4 regions of the Klebsiella sp. RIT-PI-d genome follow, and region 2 is predicted to be linked to each of the others. Evidence: predicted binding sites of a transcription regulator. Region 2 holds the regulator's gene; each other region holds the start of a gene.
What was found. The regulator PurR, encoded in region 2, represses purine synthesis genes. The targets are predictions, from matches to a motif close to CANGCAAACGTTTGCNTG.
Positions count from the first base shown of each region.

Region 1 (4,949 bases), 920 kb from region 2:
TGCACTGGCTGCGACGTGCGCTGCGCCTGTGTCCACACTTTATCGAACAGCATTTTACGCCCGCGCTGAAAACCCAGATGAAAGTTCAGGGTGTTGCGCGCACGCTGTATGATGAGACCAATTTGCAGGCGCTGGTTAATCTCTGCGCCCGGCGACTTGAGCGGGAATTTGAGTGTCGGGATCGGCATTTTTTACGCCTGTACTTACAATATTGTCTGCTACAGCAGCAGCTGGGGCTATCGCCCGAGTTTAATCCGGCTCAGCAATTGTGGACCGAAGCGCGGGCTGAGTATCTGGCGACAACCGATGTGATCCGTCACTGGCAGCGCAGAGTGACTCAAACGCTGCATGCCAATGAACACCTTTTCTTAAGTCTGCTGTTTATGGTGTTAAGAACGCCGGACCCGCAGCGCGATGCCCATCAGCAGGATAGCCGCCTGCGCCTTATCATTAGACAGCTGATTCATAACTTTCAGCTTCTGGCAGGCCGACAGTTTAGCGATGAACAGGGGCTAAGCCGCCAACTTTATATTCATCTGGTTCAGGCGCTGGACCGCAGCGTATTCGGCATTGGGATCGATAACAGCCTGCCGGAAGAGGTAAACCAGCTTTACCCACGATTGATGCGTACCACCCGCGAGGCCCTGCATTGTCTGGAAGAGAATTACGATCTTCAGTTTACCGACAATGAAGCGGGATTAATTGCGGTGATATTCGGTGCATGGCTGATGCAGGAAAACGATCTGCATGAAAAACAGGTGCTGTTGCTAACCGGGGGCGATCCCGTACTGGAGCAGGATCTGGAGTTGCAGCTGCGTGAGTTAACGCTGTTGCCGCTCAATATTAAATATCTGACCCTTCACGCTTTCCAGAAACAGGGGGCGCCTAAAGAAGTGACGTTGGTGGTGACCCCTTATGTCACTACACTGCCGCTGTTTTCTCCGCCGCTGATCCACGCCGAGCAGCCGCTCAGCGTGAATCAGCGCGAACACATTCAGCAAATGCTGGAAGCGTAATTACTGCGCCGCCACTCTGGGGCGCAGCAGCATCGCAGGCAATGCCAGTAGCGCCATGATCCAGAAAACGCCCTGCTGAAAATGTTGATACAGGAAACCGGCAAAAACAGTCATCACCGCAATACTGCCGCCCATCGCCACTGCTGAATACATCGCCTGTAAACGAATGACCTCCCCGCCCTGTCTGGCTGAGATGTAGCGCATTGCCGCCAGATGGCAGACGGTGAAGGTACCACAGTGCAGAACTTGCGCCACAATCAGCCACGGTAGCGCTGTAGAGGCGCCCATAATTCCCCAGCGCAGTAGCCCACATACCGCAGAAAGTAGCAGGAGATCGCGCGCGCTAAACCGGCTAAATACTTTTTTGCTCAGGGCAAATATGACGACTTCCGCGACCACGCCCAGCGACCATAAATAGCCAACCGCAGAGGCCGAGTATCCGGCCCCCTGCCAGTAAATCGCACTGAAGCCATAATAGGCGGCATGCGCGCCCTGTAAAAAAGAGACGCAGGCCAAAAAACGCCAGTGCTGCATAACCAGGCCTCGCCATGCGCCCCATCCGGCCGCTTCCTGCTGCCGTTTTTCACCTGCTGGCATCACGGAAGGCCGCAGTAACATGCCGATAAGCATTGAGGCCACACCCAGCGTCAGTAGCGCCAGAATGGCCTGATAGTTGTAGAGACTGACCAGTTTGCCGGTGAGTGCAGAGCCAATCACAAAGGCGATAGATCCCCACAGCCGCACGCGGCCATAATCCATGGTGATCTGCTTTTGCCAGGTGTTCGCCAGCGCATCGGTAAGCGGAACCAGCGGCGAGAAAAAGAGATTGAAACCGACCATTACCACCATCAGCCAGGCGACGTGTGTGCCAAACCAGAAGCCTGAGGCAAACACCAGCGTAAGTAGCGCCAGCACGCGGAGCGCCAGAATCAGGCGGGAGGGATCGCTGACGCGCGGAGCGATAATCAGACTGCCGAGAAAACGTGCGATAAGCCCGGAGCCGAGCAGTAAACCGATGGTTTCCGGCGTTAAGCCGGTGCCTTCGAGCCAGACGCTCCAGAAAGGCAGAAAAATGCCGTAGCTAAAAAAGTAGGTGAAATAACTGAGCGCCAGCCAGCGCGTAGAGTGCAGAGCCATAATCCCCTCCTGATTGGAGGCAACAGTCTGGCGATAAACGTCACGGCTTGCAACGTTAAGCAACATATTATTGACATCACTAAAAGCTGAAATAAAAAAGGCCGCTCGCGGCGGCCCTTAAACAGCAAAGTCGTTACGCGTAAACCGGGAAACGGGCGCAGATATCCAGTACTTTACCTTTGATGCGCTCAATCAGGGCTTCATCATTAATATTGTCCAGGACATCACACATCCAGCCTGCCAGTTCTTTCACTTCCGCTTCTTTAAAGCCGCGGCGAGTAACGGCCGGGGAACCGATACGAATGCCGGAGGTGACAAACGGGCTTTTCGGATCGTTTGGCACGCTGTTTTTGTTGACGGTGATGTTGGCGCGGCCCAGGGCGGCGTCAGCTTCTTTACCGGTCAGGTTTTTATCAACCAGATCCAGCAGGAACAGGTGGTTTTCAGTTCCGCCAGAGACCACTTTGTAACCGCGACTCAGGAACACCTCGACCATCGCTTTGGCATTTTTCGCAACCTGCTGCTGATAGACCTTGAATTCAGGCTCCATCGCTTCTTTCAGCGCCACCGCTTTCGCTGCGATAACGTGCATCAGCGGGCCGCCCTGCGCGCTCGGGAACACGGCAGAGTTCAGCTTCTTATACAGCTCTTCATCGCCGCCTTTCGCCAGGATCAGACCGCCACGTGGGCCAGCCAGCGTTTTATGGGTGGTGGTGGTGACCACGTGTGCATGCGGAACCGGGTTCGGATAGACGCCTGCCGCAATCAGACCGGCAACGTGAGCCATATCGACAAACAGATACGCGCCAATGCTGTCGGCGATTTCACGCATTTTTGCCCAGTCAACGACGCCAGAGTAAGCAGAGAAGCCGCCGATGATCATCTTCGGTTTATGGGCCTGCGCCTGCTTAGCCATGTCTTCGTAGTCAATTTTACCGGACTCATCAATTCCGTAAGGGATGATGTTGTACAGTTTGCCGGAGAAGTTAACCGGAGAGCCGTGCGTCAGGTGGCCGCCCTGTGCCAGGTTCATCCCGAGAACGGTATCGCCAGGCTGCAGCAGCGCGGTGTACACTGCGAAGTTAGCCTGAGAGCCGGAGTGCGGCTGCACGTTGGCGTAGTCGGCACCAAACAGTTCTTTTGCACGGTCAATCGCCAGTTGTTCAACGATATCAACGTACTCACAACCGCCGTAATAACGCTTGCCCGGATAACCTTCAGCATATTTATTGGTCAGCTGAGAACCCTGCGCCTGCATGACGCGCGGGCTGGTGTAGTTCTCGGAGGCGATCAGTTCGATATGTTCTTCCTGACGTACTTTTTCCTGCTCCATAGCCTGCCACAGCTCGGCATCATAATCGGCAATGTTCATTTCACGCTTTAACATCCGCATCTCCTGACTCAGCTAACAATTAAAATTTGGCAACGGCGGACAGTATAACTGATTGCTATCGTGATAACAGGTCTTGACAAAGGATTTTACGCAAACGATTGGCATGCCGTCATATCAGGCTTTATGCGATTAAAAGCTTACCGAAAGCAGTGGAATTCTTTTCAGGTTAAAAATGCGTGTTTTTCAAGTTGCAAAGAACCATTTACAACATAAGGGTATTTTTATAAGATTCATTTAAAATACATCTTATAAAAAGGAGCCTGCTATGCTTGATACGCAAACTATTGCTACGGTGAAAGCCACCATTCCCCTGCTGCTGAAAACCGGCCCTAAACTGACCGCCCATTTTTATGACCGCATGTTTGAGCACAATCCGGAACTTAAAGATATTTTCAATATGAGTAACCAGCGCAATGGTGACCAGCGTGAAGCGCTGTTCAATGCCATCGCCGCCTACGCCAGCAATATTGATAACCTCCCGGCCCTGCTGCCAGCCGTCGAAAAAATCGCCCAGAAGCACACCAGTTTTCAGATAAAGCCTGCGCAGTACGATATCGTCGGAAAACACCTGCTGGCGACGCTGGATGAGATGCTTAGTCCTGGTCAGGAGGTACTTGACGCATGGGGTAAGGCCTACGGTGTGCTGGCGGGTGTATTTATCGATCGTGAAGCACAGCTTTATCAGCAAAATGCCAGTAAGACGGGTGGCTGGGAAGGAACCCGGGCATTTCGCATCGTCGATAAAACGCCGCGCAGCAGCCTGGTCACCAGTTTTGAATTTGAACCCGTAGACGGAGAGCCGGTAGCCGATTATCAGCCGGGTCAATATCTTGGCGTCTGGCTGAAGCCGAAGGATTTTGCCTTTCAGGAAATCCGCCAGTATTCACTGACGCGTAAAGGCGACGGCAAACGCTACCGTATTGCAGTAAAACGCGAAGCGGGCGGTCAGGTTTCCAGCTGGCTGCATAACGAGGCAATCGTGGGTGATGTGGTTTATCTCACCGCGCCTGCGGGCGATTTTTTTATGCGTGTCGATCCTCAAACGCCGGTGACGCTTATCTCGGCCGGGGTCGGGCAAACGCCAATGCTGGCGATGCTTGATACGCTCGCTCAGAACAAGCATCCCGCACCGGTCAACTGGTATCACGCCGCCGAAAACGGCGATGTTCATGCGTTTACCGATGAAGTAATGATGCTTGGCAACGCCTTGCCGAAGTTTACCGCGCACATCTGGTATCGTCTGCCGAGCGAAGCCGATCGTCAGGCGGCCCGATTTAATAGTGAGGGTCTGATGGATCTGCGCCAGCGTGAAGAGACTCTGAACGATCCGCTCAGTGAGTATTATCTTTGCGGTCCGGTCGCCTTTATGCAATTTGCGGCGCGGCAGTTAGTAGAATCAGGAA
Region 1 covers NZ_LGIT01000009.1:2,221,257-2,226,205, forward strand. Annotated here, with positions in the region: gene csiE (stationary phase inducible protein CsiE) at 1-1,016, shown strand, start outside; gene AC791_RS16695 (3-phenylpropionate MFS transporter) at 1,017-2,153, opposite strand; gene glyA (serine hydroxymethyltransferase) at 2,287-3,540, opposite strand; gene hmpA (NO-inducible flavohemoprotein) at 3,812-4,949, shown strand, end outside.
Region 1: glyA (serine hydroxymethyltransferase) is a predicted target of PurR. The motif match lies at 3,634-3,651, and genes of this name have one in related genera.

Region 2 (4,949 bases):
GGCTGGCGCTGGGGCAAACCGTGTTGTCTAAAGCCTGTGCTGCGGCAGGTCTTGATTTCGACAGCACTCAGGCTCACTCGGCCCTGTACGATACGGAACAAACTGCGCTGCTGTTTTGCGAAATTGTCAACCGCTGGAAACGTCTCGGCGGCTGGCCGCTGCCCGTTCCCGACGAAGCATAGCCATAAAAAAAGCGACGTGACGTCGCTTTTTAATCAGACATTACGCTTACTGCGCGTCAGTCCCCTCGGCAGGGTACTTAGCCGCAGTCTCTTTAATCAGCGACTGAAGCTCACCACGCTGGTACATCTCAATAATAATGTCACAGCCGCCAACCAGTTCACCATCGACCCACAGCTGCGGGAAAGTTGGCCAGTTTGCATATTGCGGTAATTCGGCGCGGATGTCCGGATTCTGCAGGATGTCGACATAGGCAAAACGCTCGCCGCAGGCAGAGAGTGCCTGAACCGCCTGAGCAGAGAAGCCGCAGCTTGGTAACTTAGGTGATCCTTTCATATACAGCAGGATCGGGTTTTCAGCGATTTGACGCTGGATTTTTTCAATTGTCGTCGTCATTGTCATGCTTCCTTAACTTCTTTTACGGCAGTAGTCTGTCATTGTAGCGTTTCAGGCCCCATACCGAAAATAACATTTTATTCACGCGCTATTATTGTATCGTCTTACGCCGGAAGATATGTAATTAATGCCGTTATGGTATTCATTGCATAAATCAATTGCACAAATAATGCGCTTGCGTCATGTTAACTGATGCTTTTTTTTGCACTCGATAGCAAATTGCTATTTTACATGCAAAAAGACTATTAACTTCCAGCCTTTTTATGCATTAGAATCATCAGGCTTTTTTGTTATCATCACCCGCAGGCATATCCTCATGCCTGCCCGAATCAGGGGAATGCTCAGTGGCGCGGATAAACAAAGTCTCGATCACGCTCTGTGCTTTACTGTTAACATCGCTTACTTTTTCACCGCTTGCCCAGGCCTCTGAACAAACGAGAGCGTCGGCCACAGAAAAAACGCATTTTGCAAAAGCGTCGGGCAAAAAGAATAAAAGTAAGAAGACCAGCAAGACAGCCAGTAAAACCGCTACCAAAGCCAGTAAAAACACCGCTAAAACGAAAAATAAAACCACCCTCACTGCCAGTAAATCTCAGCGCAATAGTACTAAAAACAGCAAAATTGCGGCCGTAAAACTGGCAGATAAAAAATGCCTCACGCGCAAAGGTTACAAGAATAAATGCCTCAATGCCTCAGCCAAACCGCTGGCGTTGAGTGATGTCCATAAGGTCCGTATGCAAAAAGCACAAAAAACGGCCATGTCAAAGTTAATGAATCAGATCGGCAAACCGTATCACTGGGGCGGTTCCTCGCCGCGCACCGGCTTCGATTGCAGCGGTCTGGTTTATTATGCCTACAAAGATTTAGTCAAAATCCCTATCCCGCGGACGGCTAACGAGATGTACCATCTGCGTGATGCCGCACCGATTGAGCGCAGAAGTCTCGAAAGCGGCGATCTGGTGTTCTTCCGCACTCAGGGCAGAGGCACCGCCGACCACGTTGGCGTATATGTCGGGAACGGTAAATTTATTCAGTCACCGCGCAGCGGTCAGGATATCCAGATATCATCATTGAGCGAAGATTACTGGGTGCGTCACTATGTGGGGGCACGCCGGGTGATGACAGCTAAAACGATCCGCTGATTATCCTTTTAGGGCACATGCAGCCTAAGAACGCCTCTTCTGCCTGTGCCTTTATTTTGTTAATATATCCATGCTTATCATGTGGATATTGAGTTATCAAAATAAAAAAGGAGTATTGCAATGTCGTTTGAATTACCTGCATTACCGTATGCAAAAGACGCGCTGGAACCGCACATTTCTGCCCAGACCCTCACTTATCATCACGGCAAACATCATCAGGCCTACGTAACAAATCTGAATAACCTCATCAAAGATACGCAGTGGGAAAACCAGTCGCTTGAGGACATTATTCGCGGCTCGGAAGGCGCTATTTTTAACAATGCGGCTCAGGTATGGAACCACACCTTTTACTGGCACTGCCTGGCTCCTGACGCTGGCGGCGAACCAGGCAGCGATCTCGCCGCAGCCCTTAGCCAGTCGTTCGGCAGCGTAGACGACTTTAAAAAGCAGTTTACCGATGCGGCAATCAAGAATTTTGGTTCTGGCTGGACATGGCTGGTACAAAAATCTGACGGCAGCCTGGCGATTGTATCCACCTCTAACGCCGGCACACCGCTGACCACCTCCGACAAACCGCTATTAACGGTCGATGTCTGGGAACATGCTTATTACATTGACTATCGTAATGCCCGCCCGGGTTATCTGGAGCATTTCTGGGCGCTGGTGAACTGGTCATTCGTGGCTGACAACCTGGCAGCCTGAGTTAACACACAGAGGGCTTGCGCCCTCTGTGTTACCCGTTAGCGGCTAATGCAGGTCTCATATGCTGGCTGGCGCGGCGAAAAAAGCGACATCATTGAAAAAATAAAAGTAAGCCACAAGCAAAACAGTTTTACTATCAGCACAATAAGCTGGTACGGAGCACGAGGGAGAGAAAATACTCCGCCGGAGCAATCAGTGCAGGACAGCAACCAGAGCACTTGCGACAATCAGACTCAGGACAATGATCGTGGTGACCAGGGAAAACTTAAGATCGGTACTCATCGATTTTTACTCCTTGTTATAACCTTGTGAAATGTGAGCTTGTCCATTTTTACACACCTTGCGGCGAAAATCTTGCAGGATTTAAAGTGAGACACATTTTTCTCTTTCACTTTTCTTCAGAATCGGCCAAAATTCCACGCTTAATTATAAGCGTACCAGTCATTACCCCTCACCTGACGTAATGTGTCATTTCCCGGCGCAAAGCAATGACGACGAAATTGCAACAGGGGTGTGTAAAGGCAAACGTTTACCCTCCTATTTGCAGGCGTTCAGGCCAGGGTCCGGAGTAAGATTTAATGGCAACAATTAAAGATGTCGCGAGACGCGCAAACGTTTCCACTACCACTGTATCTCACGTTATCAACAAGACGCGTTTTGTTGCTGAAGATACGCGTAATGCGGTGTGGGCGGCAATTAAAGAACTTCACTACTCTCCGAGCGCCGTTGCCAGGAGCCTCAAGGTAAATCATACCAAGTCCATTGGCCTTCTGGCGACCAGCAGCGAAGCCGCCTATTTTGCTGAAATTATTGAAGCGGTTGAAAAAAGCTGTTTTCAGAAAGGCTACACACTGATCCTTGGCAATGCCTGGAACGACATAGAAAAGCAAGGCGCCTACCTTTCAATGATGGCGCAGAAGCGTGTCGATGGCCTGCTGGTGATGTGCTCTGAGTATCCTGAGCCGCTATTGAAAATGCTGGAAGAATACCGTCATATACCGATGGTGGTAATGGACTGGGGCGAATCCAAAGCTGATTTTACCGACTCGGTGATCGACAATGCCTTCGAAGGGGGTTACATGGCCGGGCGGTATTTACTTGAGCGTGGACATCGTGACATCGGTATTATTCCGGGCGCGCTCGAGCGCAATACCGGCGCAGGTCGACTGGCCGGTTTTATGAAAGCAATGGAAGAAACTCAGGTTAATGTTCCACCGCAGTGGATCGTGCAGGGTGATTTTGAGCCTGAGTCAGGTTATCAGGCGATGCAAAAAATTCTTAATCAATCCCCTCGCCCGACAGCCGTTTTCTGCGGCGGTGATATCATGGCGATGGGTGCGCTCTGCGCTGCCGATGAAATGGGTTTGCGCGTACCGCAGGATATCTCCCTGATTGGCTATGACAATGTGCGCAACGCCCGTTTCTTTACACCGGCGCTGACAACCATTCATCAGCCTAAAGACTCGCTCGGAGAGGAAGCGTTCAATACCCTGCTGGATCGCATTGTGAATAAGCGCGTCGAATCAAAATCAATTGAGGTTCATCCTCAACTCATTGAACGTCGATCGGTTGCTGACGGTCCCTATCTTGACTATCGCCGCTAAGTTAACAAGCGGGGTCCGTTTCCTGCGGGTCCCGCAGCCACTCTTTATTCAGTGTTTCACTGTCGCCCAGATACGCCAGCAGCCATTCCAGCGCGGGTGAAATATCACTCTGCTGCCAGGTTAAACAACATGCCGCATCAGGAAAAGGATTTTCCAGATCCAGCTCCACCCACTCCCCGGAATCCAGCCACGGGCGGGCAGAATGTGAGGGGATCATTGCCGCGCAGAGCCCTGCCGAGATGCAGGTAGCCGAAGACTCCCAGTCAGGCACGACCACCCTTTTTTGATTGTCCAGCAGCCACGTCGTACGTTTAGGCAGCGATCGCGAGGTGTCTTCGCGTACCAGCGACGGCCAGTTGCGCAATTCATCATCGCTTAAAGGCCCGATATTAAGCGCCAGAGGATGGTGGCGCGCCACAACGCAGCTCCAGCTCAGCATGCCCATATCGCGAAAGGCATAGCGTCCTCCGACCGGAATAGCCTGCGTTGCGCCAATCGCCAGTTCAACGCGGCCGTCCGCCAGCGCATCCCAGACACCGTTAAAAACTTCCTGAAAAACGATCAGTTCGACATCCGGGAAATGGCGATAGAAATCGACAATCATCTGGCGAGTGCGTTCAGGTCTGACAATGTTATCGACGGCGATAGGCAGTTGACTGCGCCAGCCGTTGGCAATTTGCTGACACTGCTGGCGGGTGATCAGCATTTTTTTGATAACAGAACGCCCTTCTTTCAAAAACCAGCTTCCTGCCGGCGTTAATTCTACGTCCCGGTGCCGACGTTCAAACAGCGGGACAGCCAGCCACTCTTCCATCTGGCGGACTGTATAGCTGACAGCAGAAGGCACGCGGTGCAACTCCTGTGCCGCCGCGCTAAAGCTACCGTTGCGCGCTACCGCATCTATGACTTCAAGAGAATATTCTGA
Region 2 covers NZ_LGIT01000009.1:1,302,083-1,307,031, forward strand. Annotated here, with positions in the region: gene rnt (ribonuclease T) at 1-182, shown strand, start outside; gene AC791_RS12525 (Grx4 family monothiol glutaredoxin) at 229-576, opposite strand; gene AC791_RS12530 (C40 family peptidase) at 921-1,718, shown strand; gene sodB (superoxide dismutase [Fe]) at 1,839-2,420, shown strand; gene AC791_RS20380 (YnhF family membrane protein) at 2,613-2,702, opposite strand; gene purR (HTH-type transcriptional repressor PurR) at 2,999-4,024, shown strand; gene punR (DNA-binding transcriptional activator PunR) at 4,026-4,949, opposite strand, start outside.

Region 3 (4,949 bases), on a different contig from region 2:
CGCAATAACGGTAAACCTGCGCTCTTTCGTCTCGGTGATGCGTCACTTTCTGAGGGGCTGGAGCAGCACTTACTGGGGCTGAAGGAAGGCGATAAAACGACGTTTTCTCTTGAGCCGGATGCGGCGTTTGGTATTACCAGTCCGGATCTTATTCAATATTTCTCGCGTCGTGAATTTATGGATGCAGGAGAGCCAGAGATCGGGGCGATTATGCTCTTTACCGCAATGGATGGCAGTGAAATGCCGGGCGTGATCCGCGAAATTAACGGCGATTCGATCACCGTCGATTTCAACCATCCGCTGGCCGGGCAAACCGTTCACTTTGATATAGAAGTACTGGAAGTCGAACCGGTACTGGAGGCCTGAAATGCAGATCCTGTTGGCCAACCCGCGTGGCTTCTGCGCTGGCGTAGACCGCGCTATCAGCATTGTTGAAAATGCACTGACCATTTACGGCGCGCCGATTTATGTCCGTCACGAAGTGGTGCACAACCGCTACGTAGTCGACAGCCTGCGCCAGCGTGGAGCGATTTTCATCGAACAAATCAGCGAAGTACCGGATGGCGCTATTTTGATTTTCTCTGCGCACGGCGTTTCTCAGGCTGTACGTAACGAAGCCAAAGGCCGTGATTTAACCGTATTTGACGCTACCTGTCCGCTGGTCACTAAAGTGCATATGGAAGTTGCCCGCGCCAGCCGTCGCGGTGAAGAGTCCATTCTCATCGGCCATGCGGGTCATCCGGAAGTTGAAGGTACAATGGGGCAGTACAGCAATCAGGAAGGCGGAATGTATCTGGTCGAGTCACCGGCCGATGTCGCCACGCTGAATGTTAAAAACGATGGCAAACTGTCCTTTATGACTCAGACCACACTGTCAGTGGATGATACCTCGGACGTCATTGATGCCCTGCGCGAGCGTTTTCCAAAAATCGTCGGGCCGCGTAAAGATGATATCTGCTACGCCACGACTAACCGTCAGGAAGCCGTGCGTACGCTGGCAGAGCAGGCGGACGTGGTGCTGGTTGTCGGCTCGAAGAACTCCTCTAACTCGAACCGTCTGGCCGAACTGGCCCAGCGTATGGGTAAGGCTGCTTATCTGATTGACGATGCGAGCGACATTCAGGAGACGTGGGTGAGCGCGGCCAGTTGTGTTGGTGTAACCGCAGGCGCATCGGCTCCGGATATCCTGGTTCAGCAGGTGATTGCGCGTCTCCAGCAGCTTGGCGGGGGAGAGGCCATCCCGCTGGAAGGACGTGAAGAGAACATCATTTTTGAAGTTCCGAAAGAACTGCGTGTAGATGTAAAATAATCTCGTTCCCCCCTCGTGGTTAAAAAAGCAATGAGGGGAGTTCAGTTAAACGAAGGATTGAACTGTTAGCATATGGACTCTGAACCATATTCTTTAGCCGCTAACGCCTTACAAAAGTTGGCAAATGCAGTTTTGCCTTCCTGACTTACGGTGTACCAGGCTTGATCTGTTTTGTCTTTATTCAGAGGTATAACTGCGATGGAATCGCAAAGCATAGTTATGCATCTGGTATCGAATTCCTTTAATGCGGCTGTATCATGGTGAATAAGAACCTCCCCACAGGTAGCGAGAACTTCCAGAACTGCCTCCTTAACATCTCCATGTAGACTCTCCAGCTTTTGCTGAAAAAGTTGCATAAACACGTCACCCTGCCCTGGTCCATTACCTGTTTCGAGTGTAAAAGCACACTGATCTTTGACAAATTTTTTTAACAAAGCCCCGACTCCGGTAGCAACATTACCGTTGCTGTCAGTCTGATTGATCAGATCTATGACTTTTGATGGCGTATCGGTTTGATCCTTTTGAGGACTGACTCGAAATTCACCGTACATATTCCCATCATTTGCCATTTGTCTGATACCCTGGCAGGCATTTTTAATGGCGATACAATACTCTCTCGAGGGTGCCCCGGAATGGTTTTCCTGGGTTTTAACGGCATTGGCTGCGGACGTTTGTGAAGGATTTTTTTCGTAGCGCCATTTCGTCGGCGATGTTTTGCCAAAAGATTGACTGTTATTACGCACGCCAGTGAAATGACTGGCCAGACGGCTGATTAAATGTCCTACCCTTTTGCCGATGTGCAGGTTCAATGAAGGAATGCTGACGCGGTGTCCACGAATTTGCATGCAGTGCCTCTGTTTTAACAAATATTTAGCCTATGGTGCGAAAGGCTATCTTCTTTTCGAAATAAGAAATACCAAAAAACGCCTTGCCTGTGCCTGCAGGATTGAGCGCGCGGATGGCAACCGCAATATAGCTTTTACTGATATCACTTGCTGATTATCATTAAATTCTAATTATCAGCATTTTCGACTGGCGGTAGGGTAACTGGCTGGTTAATCTGAAAATGATTCACGTAAAATTAACAAAAGAGAATAGCTATGCATGATGGACAGATCCGCGTGGCCATTGCGGGTGCCGGTGGCCGCATGGGACGGCAGTTAATCGAAGCCACAATGGCGATGGAAGGGGTGCAACTTGGCGCAGCGCTGGAGCGTGAAGGGTCCTCCTTGCTGGGGAGTGACGCCGGGGAGTTAGCGGGAGCCGGGAAAGCAGGCGTAGCAGTGCAAAGTAGCCTTGAAACTGTTAAAGACGATTTCGATATCCTGATCGATTTCACCCGCCCGGAAGGAACACTGGCGCATATGGCATTTTGTCGTAAGCACGGTAAAGGGATGGTGATTGGCACGACCGGTTTTGATGAGGTGGGTAAACAGGCAATCCGGGATGCGGCGCAGGATATTGGCATTGTGTTTGCTGCCAACTTCAGCGTCGGGGTTAATGTTATGCTAAAGCTGCTTGAGAAAGCCGCAAAAGTAATGGGCGATTATACCGATATTGAAATCACAGAGGCGCATCATCGCCATAAAGTGGATGCCCCGTCAGGCACGGCACTGGCGATGGGGGAAGTTATCGCTCAGGCGCTGGATAAAAATCTTGCTGATTGTGCGGTGTATAGCAGAGAAGGGCATACGGGTGAACGCATACCGGGAAGCATCGGTTTTGCCACCGTGCGGGCAGGTGACATCATTGGTGAACATACAGCGATGTTTGCCGATATTGGCGAGCGTATAGAAATTACGCATAAAGCCTCCAGCCGTATGACTTTCGCGAATGGTGCTATTAAATCCGCATTGTGGCTAAAATCGAGAGAGAGAGGTCTTTTTGATATGAAAGATGTTCTGGGGTTAAACAATTTATAGAGTTTTCTCCCATTTATATGCAATTTTTTTTATCGTAATAGTTTGATTGTAAAAGGGGCGGTACAGGTATCGCCCTGGTTTTTCATGTTTCATTGCTTTTATTGTCTTAAATTCTTAAAAGAATAAATTAAAATCGATTTTCCCTCCGGTTCTTACCTTCAAAAGCCTTTATCCTTCGCCATAGCTACCTGTTCAGACTGTTGTCGCGTTTTATCTTATGCGCAAGCGTTTACGTAATGAAAGATTTCATACTTTATATGGATGGAAATAGATATTGTTGCCGGACATGGCAAAAATAACATTTAAATAACGTTTAGAGTTGACTTCATGCTGACTTATCTTCAGAATGCCGCCGTTTGCCAGAAATCCACCGGTAAACGAAATTTGCATTGATTCAGGCGTTAATTATGAATTAATATGCAGATAAAGTGAGTGAATATTCTCTGGAGGGTGTTTTGATTAAGTCAGCGCTATTGGTTCTGGAAGACGGAACCCAGTTTTACGGTCGGGCCATCGGGGCAACAGGTTCGGCGGTTGGGGAAGTCGTTTTCAATACTTCAATGACCGGTTATCAAGAAATCCTCACTGATCCTTCCTACTCCCGCCAAATCGTCACTCTTACTTATCCCCATATCGGCAATGTCGGCACCAATCAGGCCGATGAAGAATCTTCCCGGGTACATGCTCAGGGGCTAATTATTCGGGATCTCCCGCTGATTGCCAGCAACTACCGCAGTACCGAAGACCTCTCTTCTTACCTCAAGCGTCACAACATCGTTGCCATTGCCGATATCGATACCCGCAAACTCACTCGCCTGCTGCGTGAAAAAGGTGCACAGAACGGTTGTATCATTACCGGTGATAATCTGGATGCGCAACTGGCGCTGGAGAAGGCGAAAGCGTTCCCGGGATTGAACGGGATGGATTTAGCAAAAGAAGTGACCACGGCTGAAACCTACAGCTGGACGCAGGGAAGCTGGACCCTGGCAGGTGAACTGCCAGAGGCTACACCAGAACAGGAACTGTCCTTCCACGTTGTGGCTTATGACTATGGTGCCAAGCGCAATATTTTGCGTATGCTGGTCGACCGCGGCTGCCGCCTGACCATTGTACCAGCCCAAACGCCGGCTGAAGAGGTGTTGAAAATGGGTCCTGACGGCATTTTCCTCTCTAACGGTCCGGGCGATCCGGCACCGTGCGATTACGCTATCAGTGCGATCAAAACCTTCCTTGAGACGGATATTCCTGTTTTTGGTATCTGCCTGGGGCATCAGCTGTTGGCTCTGGCCAGCGGGGCGAAAACCGTGAAAATGAAATTTGGTCATCATGGCGGCAACCATCCGGTTAAAGATATAGACAATAATACCGTGATGATCACTGCGCAAAACCACGGCTTTGCGGTCGATGAAGCGTCAATGCCTGCCAACCTGCGCGTAACCCATACCTCGCTGTTTGATGGCACATTACAGGGAATTCACCGTACGGATAAACCGGCATTCAGCTTCCAGGGGCACCCGGAAGCCAGCCCAGGTCCGCATGATGCCGCACCGCTGTTTGACCACTTTATCGCCTTAATTGAGCAATACCGTTCTGTCGCCAAATAATCAGGAGCCGAAAAGAAAATGCCAAAACGTACAGATATTAAAAGCATCCTGATCCTTGGCGCTGGCCCGATTGTCATCGGTCAGGCGTGTGAATTTGACTACTCCGGTGCACAG
Region 3 covers NZ_LGIT01000017.1:163,638-168,586, forward strand. Annotated here, with positions in the region: gene fkpB (FKBP-type peptidyl-prolyl cis-trans isomerase) at 1-366, shown strand, start outside; gene ispH (4-hydroxy-3-methylbut-2-enyl diphosphate reductase) at 368-1,309, shown strand; gene AC791_RS18160 (hypothetical protein) at 1,375-2,154, opposite strand; gene dapB (4-hydroxy-tetrahydrodipicolinate reductase) at 2,410-3,231, shown strand; gene carA (glutamine-hydrolyzing carbamoyl-phosphate synthase small subunit) at 3,687-4,835, shown strand; gene carB (carbamoyl-phosphate synthase large subunit) at 4,854-4,949, shown strand, end outside.
Region 3: carA (glutamine-hydrolyzing carbamoyl-phosphate synthase small subunit) is a predicted target of PurR. The motif match lies at 3,577-3,594, and genes of this name have one in related genera.

Region 4 (4,949 bases), on a different contig from region 2:
ACGGCGGCCAGAATTCCCGACACCCCAACGTGTTCAGCAATCAGATAAGAGGCGAACGGCAGCAGAAACAGCAGGACAATTTGCGTTGCCGGTTCATCCCCACCCCAGCGGCTGAGAAAACGCAGCGAACGTCCGTACAGCCAGCTGACAATAAAGCCCGCCAGCAGACCGCCAATTGCCACCTTCAGGAACTCTACAGATGCACCGCCCACGGTGAAGACCATAGTGCCCATGGCGACGGCGACGGCAAACTTCAACGAGACCAGGCCGGTGGCATCGTTCATCAGCGCTTCGCCCTGTAAAATGCCCATGATTTTTTTCGGGATGCGTCCTTCACCGACAATTCCGGAAAGCGCAACCGCATCGGTGGGAGACAATACCGCTGCCAGCGCAAAGGCCGGTACCAGCGGAATGCCGGGTACCATCCAGTAAATAAGAAAGCCAATTCCGGCAACGGTTACCAGTACCAGCGCCAGTGCCAGGCCAAAAATCTCCCGGCCATGCTCAAGAAATTCGCGGGTCGGCGTTTTCCAGCCGTCAGCAAACAGAAGCGGCGGAATAAATAAGACGAGGAAAAGCTCCGGGTCAAATTCAACGTGCAGGCCAATACTCGGCCAGGCCAGCAGTGCACCAATGGCGATCTGCATTAACGGAAGTGGAATTTGAAAAGGAAGAACGCGAGTCACCACTCCGGAGAGTGAGACGACAAGAGTCATTATCAGAATTGTGAAGAAAATTTCCATGCTGTCCCTGTTTGCTTTGTGTGGAATCAAGCGCACTGCGCACTTTCCATAGTAGAACATTGTGGTCAACGGAAGGGAAACAGGATGTGCCTTAAAAAAAGAAAAACGGGCGGCCTGCGCCACCCGGTAGAGATGAACAGTGCGGTTAGCTTAAATTGCCCAGCCACCTGCATAAAAAGCAACCAGCGCCGCCGCAATAATGACTGTGCCTGCGTTTAGCTTACGCCACTCGCCTGACACAACACGGCCCACAACCAGCGCTGCGAAGCCAATCATAATACCGGTCACGATATTACAGGTCAGAACGATAAAGACTGCCGTGATTAAACCGCACATGGCATCAACAAAATCGTCAAAGTTGATGCGCGCGACGTTGCTTAACATCAGCAGGCCGACATACATCAGCGCAGGTGCGGTCGCGTAGGCAGGAACCAGGTAAGAGAGCGGCGAGAGAAACAGGATCAGCAGGAACAGTACGCCGACCACAATGGCTGTCAGACCGGTTTTACCGCCCGCAGCCGTACCGGCCGCAGACTCGATATATACCGCAGCCGGCGCCGCACCGACCAGCCCGGAAAAGACGCTGCTCAGGGAATCGGTGGTCAGCGCTTTGCCGCCGTTAATGATCTGACCGTCTTTATCCAGCAGGTTTGCCTGTCCGGCTACTGCGCGAATAGTACCGGTCGCATCAAAGACCGCGGTCATCACCAGCGCCAGCACGCTTGGCAGTACCACCGGATTCAGCGCGCCCATAATATCCAGACTGCCGATCAGCGAATCGCCATTGGCATCGCTCAACGACGGCATCGCAAACACACCCGAGAAATGAACGCTCGGATCAAACAGCAGGCCAACTACGGAAATACCGATGATAGTCAGCAGAATACCGCCCGGCACTTTCAGCTTTTCGAGACCAATGATCATCGCCAGGCCAATCAGCGACATGATGACCGGAAAACTGTCGAAGTTACCCAGCGCAACCGGCAGGCCGTCGATCGGGTTTTTAATGACCAGACCTACGCCGTTGGCCGCAATAAGCAGGAGAAACAGGCCGATCCCGATCCCGGTACCGTGCGCGATGCCCTGCGGCAGATTGCGCAGGATCCAGCTACGAATACCGGTCGCAGAAATAATCGTAAACAGTATCCCCATCAGGAATACTGCGCCCAGCGCAACCGGAATACTGATTTGTTGGCCTAACACCAGACTGAACGCGGTGAACGCGGTCAGCGAGATCGCACAGCCAATCGCCAGCGGCAGATTTGCCCACAGGCCCATGACGATAGAACCTACGCCGGCGACCAGGCAGGTCGCTACAAAAACGGCGGCAGGCGGAAAACCTGCTTTACCGAGCATACCTGGTACAACAATGACGGAATACACCATCGCCAGGAAAGTCGTTAGGCCCGCAACGATCTCCTGACGAACAGAGCTTCCGCGAGCCGAAATTTTAAACCAGGCGTCAAGTGAACCGCCGGTACGCGCTGAAGGCGTAGACATAGAAAACATCCCCTGAGAATTTTTATCTTTCGTTGGTCAACGTGGTGGACAATCCACTGCCAGTTAAACGTCATCTCCCTGTGCTGCGTTACGGTAAAGAGGCACCGTAAAAAGCAAACGTTTAACTCCGCGCAGACAAAACGGCTTAACAATGTTATTTGGTGGGCAAGTGAAGGCGGCAAAATTGGTCGTCATCAGCGCACAAAATAAAAGGCAAACGATTATCCTGCCTTTAACCCGCCTTTATCAACTGAACTTTGCAGCATTTTGCTAAGAATCGCGCAGAGTGGTTAAGAAACAACCACCCCATGCGCAAACGTTATCGTTTATATTGCATCCGGCAACGCGTTTGTTGCGATTTATAAGTAGATGGGAAAGAGATAAGCAGTCTACATTTTAACGATCGCCTGGCAGAGAGAACGGCCCGCCTTTTTCAATGGCACGTTTCCAGGCCGGACGCATTTCAACACGCTTTTTCCAGGCTTGCAGATTCGGCAAGTTATCAATACCGCCGCGTGAAAGCAGAGCAAAAATCGGGAAACTCATCTGCACGTCCGCCATACTCAGCGTATCGCCCGCAAACCACGGTTTATGCGCAAGTTCAGACTCAATAAAACGTGCATGGGTTTCAATTTGCCGATTCAGAAACGCTTTCTGTACGCCCTGCCCTAATGCCTTGCCCACCGTGCGCAATCCAAACGGCACCGGCGGTTTACCGAGCTGGGTAAACACCAGTTTCATTAATAACAGCGGCATGAGCGATCCTTCCGCATAATGAAGCCAGAAGCGGTACTGTAATTTCTGCTCTTTATCCTGCGGTTGTAGCTGGTGCGTCGGATCGTAATACTCTTCGAGATACTCCAGAATCGCGCCCGATTCGGCAATAATGAGTCCGTCATCATCCAGTACCGGGGATTTTCCGAGCGGGTGAACCTTCTTGAGTGCTGCCGGAGCCAGCATGGTTTTCTCGCGCTGGTAGCGCACTAACTCATAGGGCTGTTCTAATTCTTCGAGTGCCCAGAGTACACGCTGCGAGCGTGATTGATTAAGATGATGCACCTTCAGCATGGTTTTCTCCTGTCGTTAAGATATTAACTATAGGAGAGGTTTAACCTTTAATCTTCTTCCAGCAGGCGCGCACCTGTCCCCTCTTCTCCCAGCTTGTCGCCAGGGTTGCGCAACGGGCAATCCCGGCGGGAAAGGCAGCCGCAGCCGATGCAGCCATCAAGCTGATCGCGTAGTGCTTCCAGCGTATGAATGCGCCGATCCAGCTCGTCACGCCACTGCGAAGAGAGATGTGCCCACTCTCTGGCACTCAGATTATGGCCTTCAGGCAGTACGCCAAAAGACTCGCCAATGGTGGCCAGTGGAATACCGATGCGCTGGGCAATCTTAATAATCGCGACATAACGCAGCACATCGCGCGAGTAACGCCGCTGATTGCCGCTGTTGCGTACGCTCTTAATCAACCCTTTGTTCTCGTAAAAGTGCAGAGCCGATACGGCCACACCGCTCCGTCTGGCGACTTCGCCGGGCGTGAGCAGCGCTTTGATACGGGGAGATCTCTTTTCCATAAACCGCTTTACCTCAAGTTAACTTGAGGAATTATACTCATTTGCAAAGAAATGACGAATCTGATGATGAGAAGAGGACGCTGTATGTCGCATCGTGAAATAGTTCAGACGCTGATTGAGTGGATTGATGACCATATCGATCAACCGCTTAACATCGATATCGTGGCCAGAAAGTCCGGCTACTCCAAGTGGTATCTACAGCGAATGTTTCGCGCGGTCATGCATCAAACGCTGGGGGACTATATTCGTCAGCGGCGTTTACGGCTGGCGGCTGAAGCGTTGCGCACGACTCAGCGGCCCATTTTTGATATCGCGATGGACCTGGGCTATGTATCGCAGCAGACCTTCTCCCGGGTATTTCGTCGCGAGTTCGATCGGACTCCGACAGATTACCGTCATCAGATATCAGCGTAATGTTTACGCGCCTTTGACGGGGTTATCGGCTGTTGAAGCCACAGAATAAACTCATGCGACGGCATCGCTTTAGCAAAGTACCACCCCTGGCAATACTGGACGCCGCGCTTCAATAGCCAGGAGGCCTGCTCAGCCGTCTCCACCCCTTCTGCGATAGTTTTCAGGCGCAGGCTCTGCGCCATCTCAACAATATGTTCAGCAATCAGGTTGTTGGTGCTTAGGGTATCAATAAATGATTTATCAATTTTCAATATATCGACATTTAATGAGTAGAGATTATGCAGGTTTGAATATCCGGTGCCAAAATCATCAATCGCGACTTCATATCCGGCCTGACGAAATGCCTGAATAACCGGCGTCGTCTTAGGGACATCAATAAACCCACGTTCGGTCACTTCAATTTTGATCTGCTGGGCCAGCACCGAATATTTCAGTGCTTTATCAGAGATTAAGGCAATGAGTCGCGAAGAGTGGAAATCAGAAGCCGATAAATTAATTGAAATATAGAGCTGGGGGTGCGCGGCAAGAAACTCGCCCAAATCGCTAAATACCTCGTCAACGACGTAATCCGTGATCCGCTCAATCAGCCCCTCTTTTTCTGCCAGCGGAATAAATTCGGCCGGGCTCATCACCTGACCTTCAAACCCAGGCCAGCGCAGTAGCGCTTCAGCGCCGACGCACTGATTATTTTTAATATCGATAATTGGCTGGTAATGCA
Region 4 covers NZ_LGIT01000001.1:38,436-43,384, forward strand. Annotated here, with positions in the region: gene AC791_RS00150 (Na+/H+ antiporter) at 1-743, opposite strand, end outside; gene AC791_RS00155 (NCS2 family permease) at 894-2,243, opposite strand; gene AC791_RS00160 (glutathione S-transferase family protein) at 2,640-3,311, opposite strand; gene soxR (redox-sensitive transcriptional activator SoxR) at 3,359-3,817, opposite strand; gene soxS (superoxide response transcriptional regulator SoxS) at 3,902-4,231, shown strand; gene AC791_RS00175 (EAL domain-containing protein) at 4,216-4,949, opposite strand, start outside.
Region 4: AC791_RS00155 (NCS2 family permease) is a predicted target of PurR. The motif match lies at 2,354-2,371, and genes of this name have one in related genera.